One region of the Methyloceanibacter sp. wino2 genome, then DNA from elsewhere that is predicted to be linked to it. Evidence: riboswitches for the same ligand, from Rfam matches in the RefSeq annotation. Region 1 holds a riboswitch; the other holds the start of a gene.

Region 1 (10,118 bases):
CGCCCACGCCTCGACAAGGTCTTTGGAGAGTTGCGCAATATTGTCAGTCACTGCCGCGGCGAAGCGGCAGCGAAACACCGCATCGTCTCCGGGGCTCGCAAGGGCGTCGGATCCCTTGCCGTAAAGAAGAATTTCGAGGGCCGGCAAGCCCTGCAGTGCGACACTCTTCTTGGCGAGCGTCCCCACACTCGTGACACTCTCGTCCTTATCCAAGAGGACCCGCTGGACCTGCCGGTAGCCGAGGCCCTTCCGGTCCGGCCAAAAGAACAGCCGCTCGTAGCGATGCTCGTGATTGACCGGTCCGAACTGAAAGATCTCGACCGCGCTCCAACCCTCGACGGCCGCAACGAACGCCGCGCGGGCATCTGCCAAAGCCTTGTCGGAGGGATCCCTACAGAGCATGGCGGTCACGGCCGCCAAGGTCGCGGCATCGTCCGCGAATGCCTCGTAACCCGGCCGTATGACTTTCGTCAGCGCGGCCTCGGCAACGGCGCCATGATCCGCCTCCGCCCGCGCCGCGGGCCCGGCCGAACCAAGAGCAAGAAACAGAATCCCGAGGGACAGGGCCGAATGGAGGAAACGGGTCATTGGCATATGTCTAACATCTGATGCGCAGCTTGGCGTGGGGCCCGGTTGTCGCGACTAGAGCGAGTTCAAAAACGCCAGGAGGCGTTCCCGATCCTCCTTGTCCAGCGAGGCAAAACGGTCGCGGGCCGCTTGGCCCTCGCCGCCGTGCCACAGGATGGCCTCCGTGAGATTACGGGCCCTGCCGTCATGAAGGAACTGGGTGTGGCCGCTCACCGTCTCGGTCAGACCGATACCCCAGAGCGGCGGCGTACGCCATTCGCTCCCAGTTGCCTTGCCGTCCGGCCGATCGTCCGCCAGCCCCTCGCCCATGTCGTGGAGCAGCATGTCCGTGTACGGCCAGATGAGCTGGTTCGACAGGTGGGTCTGCTCAGGCATATCGCCGGTCGTGAAGTTGGGCTGGTGACATTGAGCGCAGCCGACCTTGTAGAAAAGCTCTTTGCCCTTCAGCACCTCGGGCGCATCCACGTTCCGGCGCGGCGGAACCGCCAGGTTCTGCGTGTAGAACGTCATCAGATCGAACAGCTCGTCGCCCACTTCCACGTTCTGGTACTTGGGCGAGTTGCCCGACGGCGCGTCGATGCACGACGTCTGCCTCTCGGTGCATTCGCCGGCGCCGCTCGGATGCAGCGTCGTCGAGATGCCGATGTCACCGGAAAACGCATCGGCGTTCTGTTCGACGATGGTCGGCACATTCGCCTTCCAGCCGAAACGGCCCAGCATCTCCTTGTCATGCAGCTTGGACCACATCCGGTTCGGACGGCCTGAAATACCGTCCCCGTTCGCATCGTCCGGGTCGGCGTTGGCCATGATTTGCTCTTCCGGAACCGCCTCGAGCAGTCCGAGCCCGATCATTGGCGGGGCGATGCGCGGGCCCACCATCACGTCCGGGCTGATGGGACCGTAGTTGAGTCCGGTCAGTTCGTAGTGCGGCGCGCGCAACGAGACTGTCTCGCCGTCCCCGAGCGAAACTTCTTTCTCCTCGTAGGACACTTTGACGGCGCCCTCGGCGTCGTGGCCCTGGATCGACATGTCCTGCAATTGCCCGCCGTAGACAGGCTCAGGCAGCACCGTCACCTTGCCGGAGGCGAGGAGAGCCTTCTCGTCATCGGTCTTGGGGGGCACGGAAAGACGGAACAGGAGCGAGGCCGTCGGTCCCGGCGTGTTCGAGGCGAGCGGAGGATGGCCGCGTCCGTCCTTGAGGTGGCAGTCCTGGCAGCCACGCACATTGAAGAGCGGCCCCAGGCCGTCCGAGGCATCGGTCGAGGCGGGCGCCGAAACCCAATGCCGCCGGAAAATGCTGTTCCCGATTTTGAAGTCGAGTTCCTTGCGGAACCCCATATTGCCGGATGATTGCGAGAACGCGTTGGCGGTGTCGGTCGCGGCACGGGATGTGGCGCCGCCGCCCGGCCGGTCTTCGCCCGGCTCGGCTTTCGTGAAATCGATCGCCGGCACCGGCACGTCGGGCGCGCCCGCTCCGCCGGCGGAGCGCGCGTACAATACGAGACCCGCCAGCAGAGGTACGCAGGCCCCAACAAGAAGGACACCGCCAAGCCATGCTTTCGCGTGACTTGACGGTGCTGTCGGGTCGACTGACTCTGAGAAGGCGTGAACCGTACTGTGTTCACGCGCCCACCTTTCTAGAACGCGAACGTGCTGCGAGCGCCAATGACCGTTGCATTGTCGGCTTCTACGCCGCCATCCGGGTTCATGATGTACTGGAAGTCCGGCTGCAACGTCCAGCCGTCGATGACCTCCATGGTGTAAGCGATCTCGATCAAGGCCTCGTAGCCCTCGCCGGCCGGATCGCCGTTGGTAACATTGAACGCCTGCGCCTGATCGGAAATGCTCGAATAGGCATAACCGATGGCCAGTGCGTCGTTCGGACGGCCCGGGATCATGCCCGTCATGGTCACACCCACGTCGAAGTAGAAATCGACATAGTTTCGATCGTCCGGCGCTCCGGCGAAGCGGGTGAAGAAGCCGAGGCCCTGCCCCTCTTCCGTACCCGGCGCGTGCCACAGAAGCTGATCCAAGATCACATAGAGAGCGTAATCGTTGTCCAGCGGCTTGCCGTCCTTGCCGGAGATCGCGATGGGGTTGCCGCCTACATCGGTATAGATGTGGTTGAAGTCCCCGAAGTGGTTCCAACCACCGATCTTGATCGAACCCGGCAGTTCACCGCCCGCCAGCGAATAGCTGTAGGCGCCTTCCGCCATCAAGAGCGTCCGATCGCGCAGACCGAAATCCAGTCCGTCGTTGTTGCACACTTGCGGATCGTCCGCGGCGCAGTCCGGAGCCGGATTACCGTTGTAGACACCGACCATCAGGCTGGTTTGCTCCGTCGGCGTGACGGCGACACGAACGCCGGGCGTGGCCAGCGGGTAGGCCGGACCGCCGCCGGGGTTGTTTTCGGCCGCGATCGGCGCCCACCCCCACGTGCCGTTGATGAAGTAGCCACCGCCTTCAGCGAAGAAGAACTCGGCGTCCGCCGCGAGCTGACCGACCTTGACCGACACCGTGTCGTTGAACAGGAACTGCTCGAACCAGATCTCGAACAGGCGCGTCGCGTCGTTCGCCTCGAAGCTGGTGACCGGCATCAGGGACCCGATATTGGAGCCCGTGATGGAGTTGCCGTGGATCTGGTAGCCATTGGCGTGGAAGCAAAGACCGTCCCACAGACCGAGCTTCTTCATGTCGGCGTTGACGTAGAGCTCGAGCACACCTTGATACTCGCCGCCCTCGTCGGTGCCGCCCCAATTGTAGAACGGCTCGGCGACATAGGCGCCGCCGATGTCGATGCCCGTGTTGTTCAGCGACCCGGTCATGCCGCCCTTCGCGCCGTCGATGAAGTCGAGCTTTCCGTTGGCCCCTGAGGCAAACCGATCGTACGGATCTTCCGGGATCTCGCAGGCGGCGTTGGCCGCGGCCGGTGCAAGGACGAGTGCGAGCGCACCGAACGCCGCAGCGCGCAGCCCCTTGCCGATTTGAAAGCCTGTAGGAACGCGCAACGCGCGTGGAGAATTCTGTGTGTCGGACATTCTTCCCTCCGAAGCCGAGTGACTAAAAAATCGCGTCAGCGCTTTCGGAGAATTCCGGCGGAAGATCCCGACAATGTGCGAACACCCCCGTTCGCCCATCAGCCCTGTCACGGTTGAAGGCAGGTCTCCTGGCTCACGGTTCATCGCTTTCTGCCCGACCTTCCCGGTTGCCCAGTGGTCACATTTGGCAGCGAGCTCACCGCTCACAGTTGCGGGGGCAGCCACGGCTTCGGCGCCATAGAGGCACACACCGTGTTCCCTTTTCATCCTCTCGGAACGAGTCTTCGAGGAACCTTCAACAGCCACAAGCTGTCCTCTGGCGCTCATACTGTCAATGGGTCGAGCACCCGACCCTCTGCGATCTTTTGTCATTCTTTCAGCCCCCCAACGGCTTCAGGTTCTATTCTGCTAATCGTCTTCGGCTGTTTTTCGCCGTTGATCCGACTCGGAATGCGTAAAATACAACATTCCGAGTCATCTTTTCTCAAGGTCGATTGTCGTCGCAGTAGCTGATTTCTCTTCAACTATTGCCGACCGTACTGTTTGGTCTATTCAGCTCCCACCTTCTCGGGCGCATCGAGACTGTCCGATCCCTCGAACTCGATGGCTTTCAGATCCAGCGTTGCCACGGCCCGCTCGATCGCCTTGGTCTGAACGAGCAGAGCGTCGACCACGTCCTGGACGACCTTGTTGCCCTCGTCGTTCCCCTCACCAATCATCTGGTCGTAGTTCTCGGTGGTCAGAGCACGCAGATAGAGCGTGTTCATCGCGTCCATGGTGGCATCGAGCGCGGCGATGACTTCGGCGTCTACTTTCGGATCCTTGGCCTTGACCACATCCGAGACACTCGGGCCCGAAACGACGGAGCCGTCGGCGCGGCGATAGCGGCCCGTGTAGACATTGTGGATGCCGAGCGCGTCGAAGAAGTGTGCGGCATGGGTGTTGTCGGAGAAGCAGTCATGCTCCTCTTCCGGGTCGTGCACCATCAGGCCGAGTTTGATGCGCTCGCCGGCCAGCTCGCCATAAGACAGGCTGCCGAGACCGGTCATGATGACGGTCAGGCCGCCTTCATCGCCCGCGTCCATGACGGCCTTGCGCGCATCGCCGCCTTCTTTCCACTGATCGGCCATCCACTGCAGATCGTCGATCAGGAGTTGGGTGACGGTGCTCAGGTACTCGGCGCGCCGTTGGCAATTGCCGTTGGAGCAGTTCTTCAGATCGTAGTCGGACGCGGGACGCTCGCCGGCGCCGGGCTCCGTGCCGTTCAGGTCTTGTCCCCAAAGTAGGAACTCGACCGCGTGATACCCCGTCGCCACGTTCGCCTCGACACCGCCCGCTTCCTGCAGCGTGTCGGCAAGCAGCGCTTTCGTGATCTTCGAGGTATCGATCTTCTTGCCGCCGAGCGACAGGGAGACGTTCTTGATCACGTCGGCCACGTAGAGTTCGTTCTCGGGCGACTCGTCACCATAGACCTCGGCGACGTAGTCGATCAGACCTTCGTCCAGCGGCCAGGCATTCACCTTGCCTTCCCAATCATCGACGATCGGATTGCCGAAACGGTAGGCCTCGGTCTGCATGTAGGAGGGGCGCGCGGCGATCCAGGCGGCGCGGGCGGCGCGCAGGTTCGACTCCGTCGGGCTCTCCAGGAACTCGTCGATCGCGAGCTGCATGGTCTTGGCAGTCTCAAGCGAATCTTCGTATCCGGCCTGCGCGATGTCGGCGTAATTCTTCAAAACGTCCTTAGGGCTATCGGCCAGCGCGGGCGAGACGTAACAGCCAAACGCCAGGACAGCCGCCGGCACCATCGTCTTTAGTCCTCGAAACATCGAACTCCCTCTCAAGTTGCTACGACTCGCCGGTCGTTTTCTATCTAAAATCACCAATTTCGATCGCTTTTGTCTATGACAAGGGCGAAAGATGCGACGGCCCAGCGGCCAGGGACCGTGGGCCGCCGCAAGGCTGAGATGAGGAAGCGTTTCGGCTCGGGCTGAAACACTTCAGACACTCGGGCTGGGCGGCCGAATGTCTTGCCAGAACCCTACGGGGGCCCTATCATGAATGAAGTGAACAGTTTTCATGATAATAGTTGAATGATATGCATCTTAAGGAAGTCGACGCCAATCTGCTCGTGACGCTCGATGCACTGCTGGTCGACGCCAGCGTCACACGTGCCGCCGAACGGCTCGGGCGCAGCGCCTCCGCCATCAGCCATGCCTTGGCTAAGTTGCGGGAATTGTTTGACGATGAGCTTTTCGTGCGCGCCGGGCAGAGGCTTGTTCCAACCGCCCGGGCTCAGGAACTAGCGCCGACGGTCCACGTGATCCTCGCGGGCATGGAGAGCCTGCTTCGTCCCAACAAGCCGTTCGACCCGTCGCTGACGATGCGCGCGTTTGCCGCAGCCTCCAGCGAGGCCGGCGAATTGATCCTCATCGAGCCACTGCGCAAGCGGTTGCAGGAGGGCGCGCCGAGCGTCCGGGTCGATTGGACGTCGTCCAATATGGAGTCGATTATCGACGAGTTGCGCAACGCGCGCTGCCACTTCGTCATCGACATCATGGGCGAGAGCGCCCAGGCGCCGGACGTACGCGCCGCCAAGCTTTTCGACGACGAACTCGCAACCCTGGCGCGGCCGGGGCACCCGTTCTCCAAGCGGCGCCCGAACGGCGAAGCCTTCGCCGGTGCGGAGCACGTGGCCGTTCACTCCCTCCCAGGGTTCCAAGGTCTCGCCGACCGGCTGGCGCAGGCGGGGCACGACATCCGGCGAACGTCGCAGGTCTCCTCCGCGCTTGTGGGCGTCATGGCCACGCTCAACAGCGATGCCCTGCTTACGCTCCCGGCCTCACTCGCAAGCTTGCTGGAACGGCAGTTCGGCCTCTCGCGGATCAAGCAACCCGTCGAGCCCGTGACGTTTCCCGTGCGCCTCCTGTGGCACACGAGCTACGACCGCGACGAGTGCCATCAATGGCTGCGCGGCGAGTTCTCGCTTCTAGCCCAAGAGCTCCTGGCTCAGGACGTGGCGGGCTAGCGTCAAATCATTGGCAATGGCCCGTCCGTCGGGCGTTTGCGGCGCGGTCACGTTGCGGCCGACCGGCCCACAACCGCTCAATTGTTTCCGTCATGATGCTCCGCTACCATGGCCTCCTCGCCCGCTCGCCGCCGAGGGCCGGGCGTCTGGAGGACACCCATGGTTGTGTGGTTTCGCACCGGCTTTGCCGCTGTGCTTTTCGCCTGCGTCTCCCTATCCGCTTTCGCCGCCGACAAGACCTATCAAGACGACGCGCTGGACGAAGCGGCCATCACGCTCAAAGTCGACCTCAAGAACGAGTCCGGCACCATCGAGCGGCCCGTGCCGATGCTGAAGGAGCAGGCCGCCGTGCAGCTGCGGAAGCAGTCTCTCGGGAACGCCGCCTTTATCTATGGGCAGATCGTTACCGCCGCGCCGAACGACTCCGAGGCTTGGCGGCGCCTTGCCGACATCTGGCTGGCCATCCCGCCGGACGAAGACGACGATGGCAGCGAGCGCTACCGCGAAGCCAGAACTGCCGCCTATATCGCCTACACACAGGCGAAGACACCGAAGGGCCAAGCCGCCGCACTCGGGTCTCTCGCCAACGCGTTCGCCAAGGGCAGCGAGTGGCGTCCGGCGCTGAACGCGCTGCGGCTTGCCACCACGCTCGACGACGATCCGGGCCTGGCGGCCACCTACGCTCAGCTTCGCGAGAAATACGGATTCCGGGTCGCCGATTTCAGCGTGGATTCCGACGCGACCTCACCCCGGGCATGTTTCCAGTTCACCGAGCCTCTGCTTGCGCGCGCGGACTACGCTCCATTCGTCGCCGTCGCCGGCGAGGACAAACCGGCCCTGTCGCTCGATGACAAGCAGCTTTGCGTGGAGGGCCTGAAGCACGGCGAGTCCTATAATGTGACCTTGCGTGCGGGGCTGCCCTCGTCCGTCCACGAGGATCTCATCAAGAACGCCCCGTTCACGATCTATGTGCGCGATCGCACGCCGTCGGTACGGCCCGTGGGCAAGGCGTACGTACTGCCCAGCACCGGGCAGCAGGGCATTCCGCTCCAGTCGGTCAATACCGGCGCACTCGACGTCACGCTGTATCGCATCGGCGACCGCAATCTGCTGGGGACCGTGCTCGGCTACGACTTTCAGCGCAATCTCTACGGTTACAGCCTCGAAAACATCGCGGATGAAAGCGGCGAGGAAGTTTGGAGCGGTTCGCTCAAGGTCAAGAAGGACCTGAACAAGGACGTGACGACGGCCTTCCCGATCAGCGAGGCCGTGCCCCACTTGGCGCCCGGCATCTATATCCTCGCCGCGCGGCCCTCCGACGTTCCGGGCGACGACTACGGCGAGCGCGCGACCCAATGGTTCGTTGTCTCGGACTACGGGCTGACGGCCTATTCCGGCTCGGACGGTATTCATGCCTTCGTCAACTCGCTCGCCACGACGGAGCCGATCTCCGGCATCGAACTGCGGCTGATCGCCCGCAACAACGAGGTTCTCGGCACAGCAACGACCGATGCGGACGGCGCAGTGACGTTCGCGCCGGGTCTCGCGCGCGGTAAGGGCGGCCTTGCGCCTGCGCTGCTGGTGACGGGCGCCACGGAAGGCGATTACGCCTTCCTCAACCTGAAGACACCGGGCTTTGATCTGACCGACCGGGGCGTGGCGGGGCGGGATGCGCCGAAGGGCCTCGACTCCTTCGTCTTCACCGAGCGTGGCGTCTACCGCACCGGCGAGACCGTGCACATCACGGCTCTGCTCCGGAACGCTGCGGGGATCGCCGTGCCGGACCTAAACGCGACACTCGTTGTCGACCGGCCGGACGGCATCGAGTATCGCCGCATAGTCGCGCAGGACGCAGGGGTCGGCGGCCTGTCCGTCGATCTGCCGCTCATCGCCGCCGCCCAGACCGGCACGTACCGGGTCAAGGTCTATTCGGATCCGAAGGCGGCGCCGATCGGCGAGACGAGCTTCCTCGTCGAAGACTATGTGCCAGAGCGGCTCGAATTCGACATCTCCACCGATGCGAAAAGCCTGTCGCAAGCTGCCCCCGCCAAGATCGCCCTCGACGGCCGCTTCCTGTACGGGGCGCCGGCATCGGGACTTCCGGTCGACGGCGAATTGAAGGTCACGGCCACCAGCGCCCGGCCCGGATACGACGGCTTTGTGTTCGGCACCAAGGACGCCGACAGCGGCGAGAATTTCACCGTCGAGACGCTGCCGCTCGCGGATCTCCCTGAAACGGACGCCAATGGCCAAGCTACGTTCGACGTGGCGCTCGGCGCCTTGCCCGCCGCATCGCGCCCGCTTCAAGCCAAGATCGTGGTGCGCCTCGCGGAGCCCGGCGGCCGCGCGGTCGAGCACGATCTGACGCTGCCGATCGAGCCGAAGGCGGACATGATCGGCGTGAAGCCTCTCTTTAAGGGCACGGCCCTGAGCGACAACGACATCGCCAAGTTCGACGTGGTGATGGTCGCGCCCGACGGCACGCAACTGGCGAGCAAAGGCCTGAAATGGCAGCTGCTGCGCATTGAGCGGAAGTACCAGTGGTACCGCCAATACGGCAGCTGGAACTACGAGCCCATCAAGGTCACGCGCCGTGTCGCGAACGGCGTGATCGACGCAGGCGCGGACGCGCCCGCATCGATCGAGATGCCTGCTTCCTGGGGCCGCTACCGGCTCGAGGTCGAAAGCCCCGACCCGCTCGGTCCCGTCACGACCTACGGCTTCGACTCCGGCTGGTACGCTGAGGCCAGCGCCGATACGCCCGACCGCCTCGAGATCGCGCTGGATAAGTCCGGCTATGCGGAAGGCGACACGATGAACGTCGCCGTGACCGCGCGCGCCGCCGGCACCGTCACGCTTTCTGTGATCGGCGACAGGCTCCTCACCCAGAGCACGGCCGATGTCGAACCCGGCCTCACGACGATCCCGCTCACCGTCGGTTCGGACTGGGGGACGGGCGCCTATGTGCTGGCGACGCTCCGCCGTCCGCTCGATGCGGCGGCCAAGCGCATGCCGGGCCGGGCCATCGGCACGCAATGGTTCAGCATCGACAAGGCGCAGAACACGATCGGCGTCGCGATGGACCTGCCCGATCTCATCCGCCCCAACTCGAAGCTGCTCGTGCCGGTTAAGCTCACGAACCTCGTGCCGGGCGAGCAGGCGCACATCGTCGTTTCGGCGGTCGACGTGGGCATCCTCAATCTCACCGGCTACGAGCCGCCGAACCCGGACGAATACTATCTCGGCCAACGCAAGCTTTCTTCCGAGGTCCGCGACCTCTACGGGCAGTTGATCGACGGCATGCAAGGAACGCGCGGCCAGATCAGGACCGGCGGCGATGGCGGCGCCGGAACGCTCCAGGGCAGCCCCCCGTCCGGGCCGCCGCTTGCGCTCTACTCGGGCATCGTCACTGTCGGCGACGACGGCACCGCGGAGATCGAATTCGACATTCCCGCCTTCACGGGAAC
Region 2 (10,118 bases), 420 kb from region 1:
TCGGCATCGGCTCGTCCCGATGCGCGTACCAATAAGTGCCCGCCGCCCCGGCGACAATGCCGGCGGCCAGCAAGGCCAAACTACTTAGACGCTTCATAGCGCGCGTCTCCAAATCCGAGAGTGACGGGCCTTCGCAGTACAAAGGGCTCGCGCGTGCAGCTCGCCAGGCACGAGCTTGTGCGTGGCGGCGACACGACTTCGTTCAAGGATCTAGACGCGGGGTGGCGGGAGAGCCGGGTGGTCCAGCGTGGACCGGAAGCTCGTAACCAAGTTCGCGAGTTTCGGCGCTGCTTTGGGCGGCGTGGCAAGATCCATCGCCGCGACTTGAGCGGCGGAGAGCACGGTGCATTTAAGGAGGCACGCGCTGGATTCGCCGCAGCCGTTCTTAGGTTGCTTTTCGCAGTGTTTGGACTCGGCACAGCAATTCGTGTGCGCCGCCATATCGGACGCATCGGGCATGCCGGCCGCCACTCCAGCCGCCACGGCTGAGGGCATTGCGACGGCCGAGACCGGCAGGGCGGCCAGCGACAACGCCACGACGGCATCGACTATGATGCGCAAACTCCTCATGCTGCAGTTGGCGTAACCGCCGACCGTATGCTGGTCAAGTGAACTCGCTGTGAGCCCTTGACGCCCGCTTTTGACCCAGAACTGACGCACCGCCTCCCAGTACTCCCAAGTCGTGGTCGCGCTGATTAGCGCAAATCCCCCGGCAGGCGGTCGAGAGCTTCGTACAGGCGAGGCCACTGTTTAATAATTACTGAGTGGCGTAGATCGATGTGGTGCCGTCCTTCTTCACAGCATAAACCTTGATTGGTCCCTCCTTTGGACCTTCCATTCCGGGAACGCCGCTTGGCATGCCGGGAATGCTGAGACCAATGGTGTCCCGTGGCTTTTCAGCCAGAAACCTCTTTATGATTTCGCTGGTCAGGTGCCCCTCAAAAACGTAGCCGTTCAGCTTGATAAGATGGCAACCTTGAAAGCCCTCGGGCACACCGGCATCAAGGCTCATCTCAGCCAAGTTGTTCACTGACGTTATATCCAGCTCGAAGCCGCTTTTGCGCAGGTAGTCTGCGTGGGCCTCACAGCACGTGCACTGCTGTTGCTTGTAGAATGTCCCTTCTAAAGTCTGCGCAAAGGCTGAGTCGGTGACGAAGGCAAACACCAACGCGGCAATTATTCTCATGGCGTGTTTCATCCGGATACTCCTTACAATGCAGATGGCAAAGGCAAGCGTGCCAAGTGTAACCCCATTGAGGGGCGAGACTTCGGTCGCACTCGCCCTGTCCTTCTCAGCGAAAGAACAGGTACTTGACTAAGGCCGCAATAACGAGCACGGCGATGGTACCGATGATCAGCCACCAAATTCCCATACCCCACATCATTCCGTTATTCATCATCTCGCTCATGATTCAATCCTCCTAGGACTGCTGTAGAGGCTGCACTCTTTGATAATTCAGACTAATACACGCGGCGAAGATCCCTGACGCAACGCTGGTGGCCATCATCTTTGCCATATGCCCAAGCGTTCGATTATACCCGGCGCTTGAGCATCGGTCTTTGTGGGATCGGCCAGGCCTATCGGATAAGGCCCGGCCGACCCTTTCTATCGAAGTCTAACGGTTAGAGCTTTTCGTTTGGGTCCCTTGCTTCTGACCCGGACACTCGACCGCGGAACCACACTTTCCCAAGTTGTGATAGGCGTTGTGGTGCGCGGTGGCGACGTCCGACGATAGACTTACAGCGACAAACGCTACTCCAGTCAGGACGACTGCTAGTGATCGATACATTTTTCCACTCCTTTGGGCATCGATGGTTGTTCGACCGCCGCATGAACGACGGAACGCCCCCAAAAGGCGGGGGTCCCATGACTAGGCAGGCCCACTCCAGGGACTGCTCAGACGAAGTGGAAAAAGCGAGGAGGTGGTGTAGGAGCGCGGATCACCGCGCTTCTGAACCGCGAACCTTCAGTTGATTTGAGGGAGGTAGTTTTAGAGGCGGCTTCTTCCGTCCAGGTCAACGGCAAAGCCATGGGCGAGCAGGGACTATTGCAAACGACCGGCACAACACAAGGCTTGCTACAGCCATCGCAATGGTCGCACTCGCCAGCCCCAAGATTGGTAGCCGTGATCAAGTCGACAGCACCGACAATAGGTTGAGCGTGGCTCAAGCCCGCCACTGCGTGCGAACTTACGGTGAGGAAGATGGCGAAAGCGAGCCGACTGACGAACGTGACCATCTCATCAGAATGATCTCTCTGCCAAAAACATCAAGGGTCTCGTGATCAAATATTTGGCACTGGCATCCGACCCCAGTGTCGTCGTCGCTTGCACTTGCTTATGACACTTCAGCGCAGTTGCAGTCGGTAAGCCGCCACTTAACTTTGCCCGGCTAGAGCATCGAAGATGGGGCACGATTTTTGATCGCCGGGCTTACACGCCTCGGCCAGACTTTTTAGTGCTCTCTCCAACCGCTTTAGGTTGGCGATTTTGCCCTGCACCTGATCCACGTGCCGAAGAGTCAACTCCCTTGCAGCGCAATCCTGATTTCGCCCTGAGAGACTGATCAATGTGCAAATGTCGTCCAACGAAAAGCCGAGTTCACGGCTGCGACGAATGAAGGTCAGGCGTCGAGTATGATGCCGGTCGTACATGCGAAGCCCACCCCGAGTGCGGGGCGGAGCATCAAGCAGCCCCACGCGTTCGTAGTATCTAATCGTCTCGATGTTAATGGTCGAACGAAAAAAGGTAGAACTGGGGAGCGATTGCCTTCTTATTGGACACAACGTTGCACGCTGTCGTAAAGGTCATACTCCACCGTGAAGGATGTCATCATCACCCACTAGCCGATCATCACCACTTTGACCGTTCAGCGTTTCGTGTGAGCCGGCCCGAGTGGCTGGTTGCCATTCCTGAACGACCAATAAGCGAGAAGGCGCTTTGCTACCGGAGAGCCAGCCTGATCTATGTACGGCAGTCACATACGAATGCCGTACATCAACGCCCCGCTAGCCCCAACTGGCGGGGCGTCCTTTTGCATGCATTAGCCTGCGCTGAGCAACGGCCTGGCAGTGCCTCGGGACCATCCGCCTGCCAAGCAGGAACTGGCGAATTGACGAAGTTGGAATCTACTGATAATCATTTGCAAGACGGTTCCTCTATGAGGATGAAAAGGGAATGTGGAGAAGTTGGCATAATGCCAGCTAAGTCCGCAGCTGCCCCCGCAACTGTGAGCGGCAAGCCGAGCGCCAACATGTCACTGGGGGAAACCCGGGAAGACGGCGTCTAGGCAGCGACCCGCGAGCCAGGAGACCTGCCGTCACAGGTGCCTGATCGGCGTCGTGCGAGCGGGGTGCTCGCAGGCGAAGAAGGGAAGCGCTAGTTCGCGTTCCATCCGTGAAGGCTTCGCGCCGCAGGCGCACATGGATGGAAATCCTATCGTGAAGTCGATCACGGCCATTTGTCTCGTCACAACTTTATTCGCAAGTCCGTTTCTTATCGCTAACGGTTCATGGGCCGATCAGCAGCATCATCCACATGTCCGTCTTCCAGACGGGATAGGTGAGCTGCCGCCGGGGATCCCGGAGCCCTCGATTGCAACGAGTCTGCCAGGATATGGAGATCCTCGAAGTGTACGCAATGTCCTTGCCCGGCAGGGAGTTTCTTACGGCATCGACTACACCAGCGACGTGCTAGGCAACGTCTCAGGAGGAATGGAGCAAAGCGTACATTACGCAGGACTTCTCGAGGGATACCTCGATGCCGATCTTGAGAACCTCACCGGTGCACGAGGGTTGAGTTTCCATATAGATTTCTATCAAATTCACGGCACCAGCATCACTGCTGAAAACATCGGCAGCATCGTCAGCGTTAGCAACATAGAGGCATTCCCTTCCACGCGTCTGCATGAGCTTTGGCTTGAACAGGCTTTCTATGACGGGCACGCCTCTATCCGTCTCGGCCAGCTGGGTGCCGACAGTGAATTTCTCATTTCGGAGGTGGCTGCGAGATTCATCGCCTCTACCTTTGGCTGGACGACTCTCAGCTCCGACAACCTTCCTTTTTGGCGGTCCCATCTATCCGTTTGCATCACCAGGGGTGCGCGTCGCTGTTGAAGTTCAGGACCTATTCCAACTGAAATTTGGGATTTATGATAGTGATCCAGCCGGTCCCTGCGCCGAGGAACGTGATCCCGGGCAGTGTAACGCGCACGGCTTCGATTTTCGCCTTAACGATCCCCCCTTGTTGCTCTTCGAGGCCGACTATTCCTACGGCAACGGCAGCTGCCCGTCCGGCACGGTCAAACTTGGCGGCTGGTACGATTTTGGCGAGTTCGATGATCCAATACACCCGCTCGCGCAGGGGCTTTCTGCGTCTCGCCATGAAGGAAACCAAGCCGTCTATGTGGTAGTCGATCAGGTGCTCTATCAACCAGAAGGCCAATGCGGCACAGGAGGTGTATCGGCCTTCGCCCGAGCGATCCTTAGCCCGGCTGACCGCAATCAGGTCGACACTTATGCTGATGTTGGCATTGTCTTCGACGGATGGGTGCCCGGGCGCCCTCATGACGGCATCGCTCTAGGCGTCGCGTATTCCGGTATTTCGAACGAAGCCTCCGATCTCGACCGCAAGGCGGGGCTGCATATCATTCGCGATTATGAACTAATCCTCGAGTTGAACTACATTGCAGAGATCGTATCTGGCTGGGCGATACAGCCAGTGGTGCAATACATCCATAATCCCGGAGGCTCGGTGCCCAATCTATTCAACGATACACCCAACCAAAAAGTCGAGAATGCGTTGGTCGTTGGGATGAGGAGCATCATCAATTACTGATCCCAGGAATAGCGTGACGAGTAGAAACTCATGTGAAATCGGGCGGCGATTCAAAATCGCGAAACAGGCTAGAAAAGAGCGCGTCAATGCGGAGAACATGTTCGGCACCGGGTATTAGATCTCCTTGCACAACAACATCTCTTTCGGGGGCGCCGACGTCGGCCTTTGTGACGATGAAGGCCGGGTGGTAGGGCGCCAGGATAAAAAAAAGGGTGACGTGATCCTGCACCAAGGCAAAGTCTGAGCTTATAGCGCGAATTGCCGTCCTCGAGAGACCAACCCAACCAGATGTAGGCACAGGGTAACTAAACCTTCGTGTGCGTGACGCCAGAAATCGGTTGAGGTCCTCTACTGCCTGGTCACTATCCTAAAAATGAATTTTGTTCATATATTAAGTTGAAAACCCTTCATTATGCGCAGCACTCGAACCCTAATATCGTTGCCTGTGGATTTGAGGGGAGCAGTTTCGCGTGAGATGAGGCGCGCCCCAAGGTCGATCAGAGCCGGGGGGCAGTAAATGGAACTCCGTGTCACGGCGGCGCATTCCGCGTCGCGTTCGTCCAGGAAACTCAGCGAAGTTAGAGAGCGGCTGCTCGCCTTGGCGGCCTCTGCGGCGCTCATTGCCCTATCGGGTGAAATAGTTCATGCACAGGAGACCGGGAAAACAACCGGAGAGGGCGGCCTAGAATCGGGCGTGACCGGCAACGGCGCCCCCGCCGCCACGGGCGGCAGCCCCGATCCTGGAGCCGACACCCAGGTCCCTCCGGTGATCGTCGAGCAGGATCCCGACATTGAGGCCGCGCCCGCCGTGGTCGAGGCGGAGCCCGACCCTGAGCCGAGGCCGCGGCCCCGCCCCGCGCCGCGCACCACCGCGAGCGCTCCCGTGAGCGCGCCCGCCGCCACGGCCGACGGCGGCTACGCCTCCCAGGACGCGATCGAGGAGGCGATCTTCGATCTCCCCGTGGACGGCAGCACGCTGAACCGCGGCTCGTCGGGCGTCGACGGCTATTACGCCGCGGGCACCTCGTCCGCGACCAAGACGAATACGCTGATCATGAACATCCCGGGCTCGGTCTCGATCATCCCCGAGGAGCTCGCCGAGGATCAGGCCGCCAACACGCTCGGCCAGGCGCTGCTCTACGTTCCGGGCATCGCCGTGCAGCAGGGCGAGGGGCATCGCGATCAGCTGACCTTCCGCGGCCAGGAAACCACCGCGGACTTTTTCGTCGACGGCGTGCGCGACGACATCGAGACGTTCCGCGATCTCTACAACGTCCAGACCATCGAGGTGCTCAAAGGCCCGAACGCCATGATCTTCGGCCGCGGCGGCGGCGGTGGCGTGATCAACCGCGTCACCAAGCGCGCCGACGGCGTTCCGATCTACGAGGGCACGGTGCAGGTCGGCAGCTGGGGCCGCGCGCGCGGGACGGCAGACGTCGGCCAGGCGATCTCGCCCAACGCCGCGTTCCGCCTGAATGCCATGTACGAGGACTCGGAGACGTTCCGGGAATTCTCGTGGCTCGAGCGCTACGGCATCAATCCGACCATGGGCTTCAAGCTCGGCGAGCGGACCACGCTGCATTTCAGCTACGAGTACAAGACCCACGACCAGAACATCGACCGCGGCGGTCCGTCGATCGACGGCAGGCCGTTTCAGGCTCCCCTCGAGACGTATTTCGGCCAGCCCTTCGCGAGCTTGACCACGTTCGACGGGCACGTGGCCACGGCGACGCTCGAGCACGAGACCACGGGCGGCCTGCAGATCCGCAACCACACCTTCTTCGCGGACTACGACAAGCTCTACCAGAACATTTTCGCATCTTCGGCGGTGAACGCGCCGGGGCCGGGTCTGGTGGAGCTCGACGGCTATCAAAATATCGAAGCCCGCCAGAACTTCGTCAATCAGACGGACTTCTCCTATTCGTTCGCGCACGGGCAGCACCTCCGCCACACGCTGGTGGGCGGCCTGGAGTTCGGCGTGCAAAAGAACGATGCGTTCCGCAATCTGCCGGTCTTCGTGGCGCCGGGTTCCGGCATCTTCACCCTCGACGTGCCGGTGGCCGATCCGACGGTCTTCACCAGGACCCTGTACAACCGGCCGAACCGGCGCCGTTTCACCGACCTCGATACGTCGAGCGCCTTCATCCAGGATCAGTTCGAGATCACGCGCTATTTCGAGCTGATCGGCGGCATCCGCTTCGACCGCTTCGACGTCAGCTTCGAGGATACGCTGAACGGCTTCCAGACCTCGCGCGTCGACGACGAGTGGTCGCCCCGCGTCGGCGGCGTCGTCAAGCCGTGGGAGAGCCTGCATTTCTATGCGAGCTACGCCAAGTCGTTCCTGCCGGCGAATGGCGACAATTTCGGCGAACTCAGCGTCACGGCGTCGGATCTGGAGCCGGAGACGTTCGAGAACTACGAGACGGGCTTCAAGTGGACGATCATGCCGCGCCTGCTGTTGCAGGGCGCGATCTACCGCCTGGACCGCGACAACCAGGCGGTGACCATCGGTCCCGACACCTTCGCGCGCGGCCTGACCCGGACGCGGGGCAAGGAGATCGAGATCAGCGGCTACGTCACCGACAAGTGGCAGGTGTTCGGCGGCTATGCCCACACGGACTCCGAGATCCTCTTCGCCGGCGACGATCTCTCCCTGGTCGGCAACTCGGTGGAGTCCGTCCCGGTCGACACCTTCTCGATGTGGAACAAGTACCAGCTCACCAAGAAATGGGGCGTGGGCCTCGGCGTCATCTACCAGGCGGGCTGGTTCGCCGAGGCGAACAACGCGGTTAAGGTGCCGAGCTACACGCGGTTCGACAGTGCCGTCTATTACGACATCAACGAGCACTGGTCCGCGCAGCTCAATGTCGAGAACATGTTCGACACCGAGTACTGGATCTCCTCGCACAACAACAACAACATCTCCTACGGGGCGCCGACCTCGGCCTTCGTGACCATGAAGGCGAAGTGGTAGGATCTAGAAACCGCTAGAGGTCCACTCTGACCCGTCCGCTCGCTGTGATCAGGAGGGCCGTGGACGCCCCCGCCCATCCTTCGCTGTCGCAGTGGTGAAGTCTTGATTCGGCCTTGAATTCCCTCTAACTTTCGTAGGTTAGTTAGGGGCCTACTTCGTCTATAAATCTCATGCATAGAGCACGCAAGTTCGCCATTTTCGCGTTGGTGGCACTCCTTCTTCCGGCTTCAGCCGTGGGAGCGTCGCTAGTCTGGTGTGTGGGCCTCAACGGGCACAACGCTATCGAAAGCGCGGCGTCCAGCCATCATCATGAGACGTCCAGGTTTTCTTCTCAGGTGCGTGAGCTTTGCGTGGAAGGCGGACGCTGCCTAAATTATGATGTATTGCAGCTCGCTGAAGTTCCAAAGAAATTGGCTTCGCTTGCATCGCCATCGAAGAATCCGACTGCCTCAGCGATCATTTCGCATAATTATTTTGATGGCTCCGAATCTCCCTTGGAAGTGGTCCGCACTTGGACTGGTGTTGTCGCCAGCCAACTCGCCCATCTCCGCACCGTTGTGCTGCTGATCTAACTCTCTCCGATTACAGGCACTGACTTCGCGTGCATCAAGCGCGCAGTCATCTATCGCCGTGTATGGGGGGGGAAATGATCGCAACAAAAATACGACGGTTTATCATCTTGATTCTGACGCTTTCGCTGTCCGCCTGCTACAAGCAGCCGGTTTCCTATCTCGATGGCGGGCCATCCACCTTGGCGGATGGAAGCCGCCTAAACGCCGAGACGGACGTCTCAGCGGTCACGCCAGCCGATAAGACTGTCGTTCGCTACGCGAACGCATCGCGCTATCCGGACTCGCAGGCAACTTATACTGGCACGGTCACGCTGAGCGATGCGGTTCGGCGCGCTCTCCGTTACAGCCCGGCCTTGGAGGCTGCGTCGATCGAGGTTGATGCCAAGCGCGCGGAAACTGTTCAGGCGGGCCTTAGACCAAACCCTGTCATCACGGGAGATGTACAGAATGTCGGACAGGATGTTCAGGAATCTACTTTGGAGCTCTCTCAGGTCATTCTTCTTGGCGGAAAGCGGCTAAAGCGTATCAGGGCCGCCGAGCTCGATGTCGGGGTCGCGGAATGGGATTACGAAGCTGTGCGTCTGCGGACAGCGAGCAACACTGCGGAGGACTTTGTCGACGTTCTGGGAAGCCAACGACGGATTCAGATCCTTGGCGAGCTCGAGGGCGTGGCCAGACAGCTCAAGAAAGCGGTGAACGAACGGGTGGATGCCGGAACGATAAGTGCGGTTGACCTAAAGAGAACCGAGATCGAAGTCATTCGTGCGCAGTCCCAGCTAAGTCAAGAAAAATCGCTCCTTGGCGTTCTACGCCGCCGGCTCGCGAACAACTGGGGTGCGCGCAGCGCAGACTTTGAGTACGTCAAGGGTGACTTGGCGACGGGCACTCGTCTGCCGTCGGCAGACCAACTCAGCGCTTTTTTGTCTTCGAATCCTGACGTTGCACGCTGGACGACCGAGATGATGCAGCGGGAGGCCGTTCTTAGGTTAGAGAAGTCCAAACGGATACCCGACCTGACTGTCGGCGCTGGCGCGCGGAACGTAAGGGACGCTGACGAAACGGGAGCCCTAGTTGGCCTCTCGATTCCGCTACCGGTATTTGATCGCAATCAGGGCAATATCGCTGCCGCACAAACCCGCGTTTTCAAGGCGCGACGCGAGACAATGGCCGCAAGAATCGATGTGAATTCCCAGATGCTGGAGGCCTACGGCGACCTTGTGGTTGCCTCCCGAAAGCTTGAGGCCCTGCAGAAACAGATCCTGCCTACCGCTCAAGAAGTCTACGCAGACACGAACAAGGGCTATGCCGCCGGAGAGTTCGATCTCTTGAGCGTTTTGGATTCTCAGCGAACCCTGTTTGCGACACGCCTGGAGATCGTGAATGCGCAGGCGGACTTCCAAAAGGCAAAGGTGAGAATCGAAGCTTTGATTGGACGCAGCCTCTATGACTTCTGAGAAGAATGGGAATCAACGACGCCCGCTGAACCGGCTGCTCATTGGGACGGCAATTCTTGTCGTCTTGATGGTTATGGCCGCCGTTGCTGTTTGGCTTCCATACTCGAGAGCAACGATTAATTCCCTCGTGACCACCGGTGTCGAGCGTGCAGAGACCAGCATCAACGGTGCTGGAACGGGCCCCGACCGATCGGATCCGCCCCATGCTGAGAATAGTGACGAACAATCAAAAACCGAGACCGAGAAAGACCAAGTTGCAGCAATCGGTGGCCCGGCGGACGAC

The links. Region 1 has a riboswitch for cobalamin ahead of DCY11_RS06065 (carbohydrate porin). Riboswitches for the same ligand answer to the same signal wherever they lie in the genome.
Region 2: linked by a shared signal. The riboswitch ahead of DCY11_RS16030 (carbohydrate porin) and the one ahead of DCY11_RS06065 (carbohydrate porin) in region 1 are both predicted to bind cobalamin.

The regions. Positions count from the first base shown of each region.
Region 1 is NZ_CP028960.1:1,304,351-1,314,468, forward strand. Features, by position in the region: gene DCY11_RS06055 (imelysin family protein) at 1-588, opposite strand, end outside; gene DCY11_RS06060 (di-heme oxidoredictase family protein) at 643-2,085, opposite strand; gene DCY11_RS06065 (carbohydrate porin) at 2,226-3,626, opposite strand; cobalamin riboswitch at 3,727-3,938, opposite strand; gene DCY11_RS06070 (imelysin family protein) at 4,175-5,452, opposite strand; gene DCY11_RS06075 (LysR substrate-binding domain-containing protein) at 5,722-6,651, shown strand; gene DCY11_RS06080 (alpha-2-macroglobulin) at 6,811-10,118, shown strand, end outside.
Region 2 is NZ_CP028960.1:882,375-892,492, reverse strand. Features, by position in the region: gene DCY11_RS04100 (efflux RND transporter periplasmic adaptor subunit) at 1-97, opposite strand, end outside; gene DCY11_RS15420 (hypothetical protein) at 211-570, opposite strand; gene DCY11_RS04090 (DUF411 domain-containing protein) at 758-1,198, opposite strand; gene DCY11_RS04085 (MerR family DNA-binding protein) at 2,378-2,698, opposite strand; cobalamin riboswitch at 3,133-3,335, shown strand; gene DCY11_RS16030 (carbohydrate porin) at 3,440-4,114, shown strand; gene DCY11_RS04075 (carbohydrate porin) at 4,098-4,835, shown strand; gene DCY11_RS04060 (TonB-dependent siderophore receptor) at 5,353-7,809, shown strand; gene DCY11_RS04055 (TolC family protein) at 8,456-9,835, shown strand; gene DCY11_RS04050 (efflux RND transporter periplasmic adaptor subunit) at 9,825-10,118, shown strand, end outside.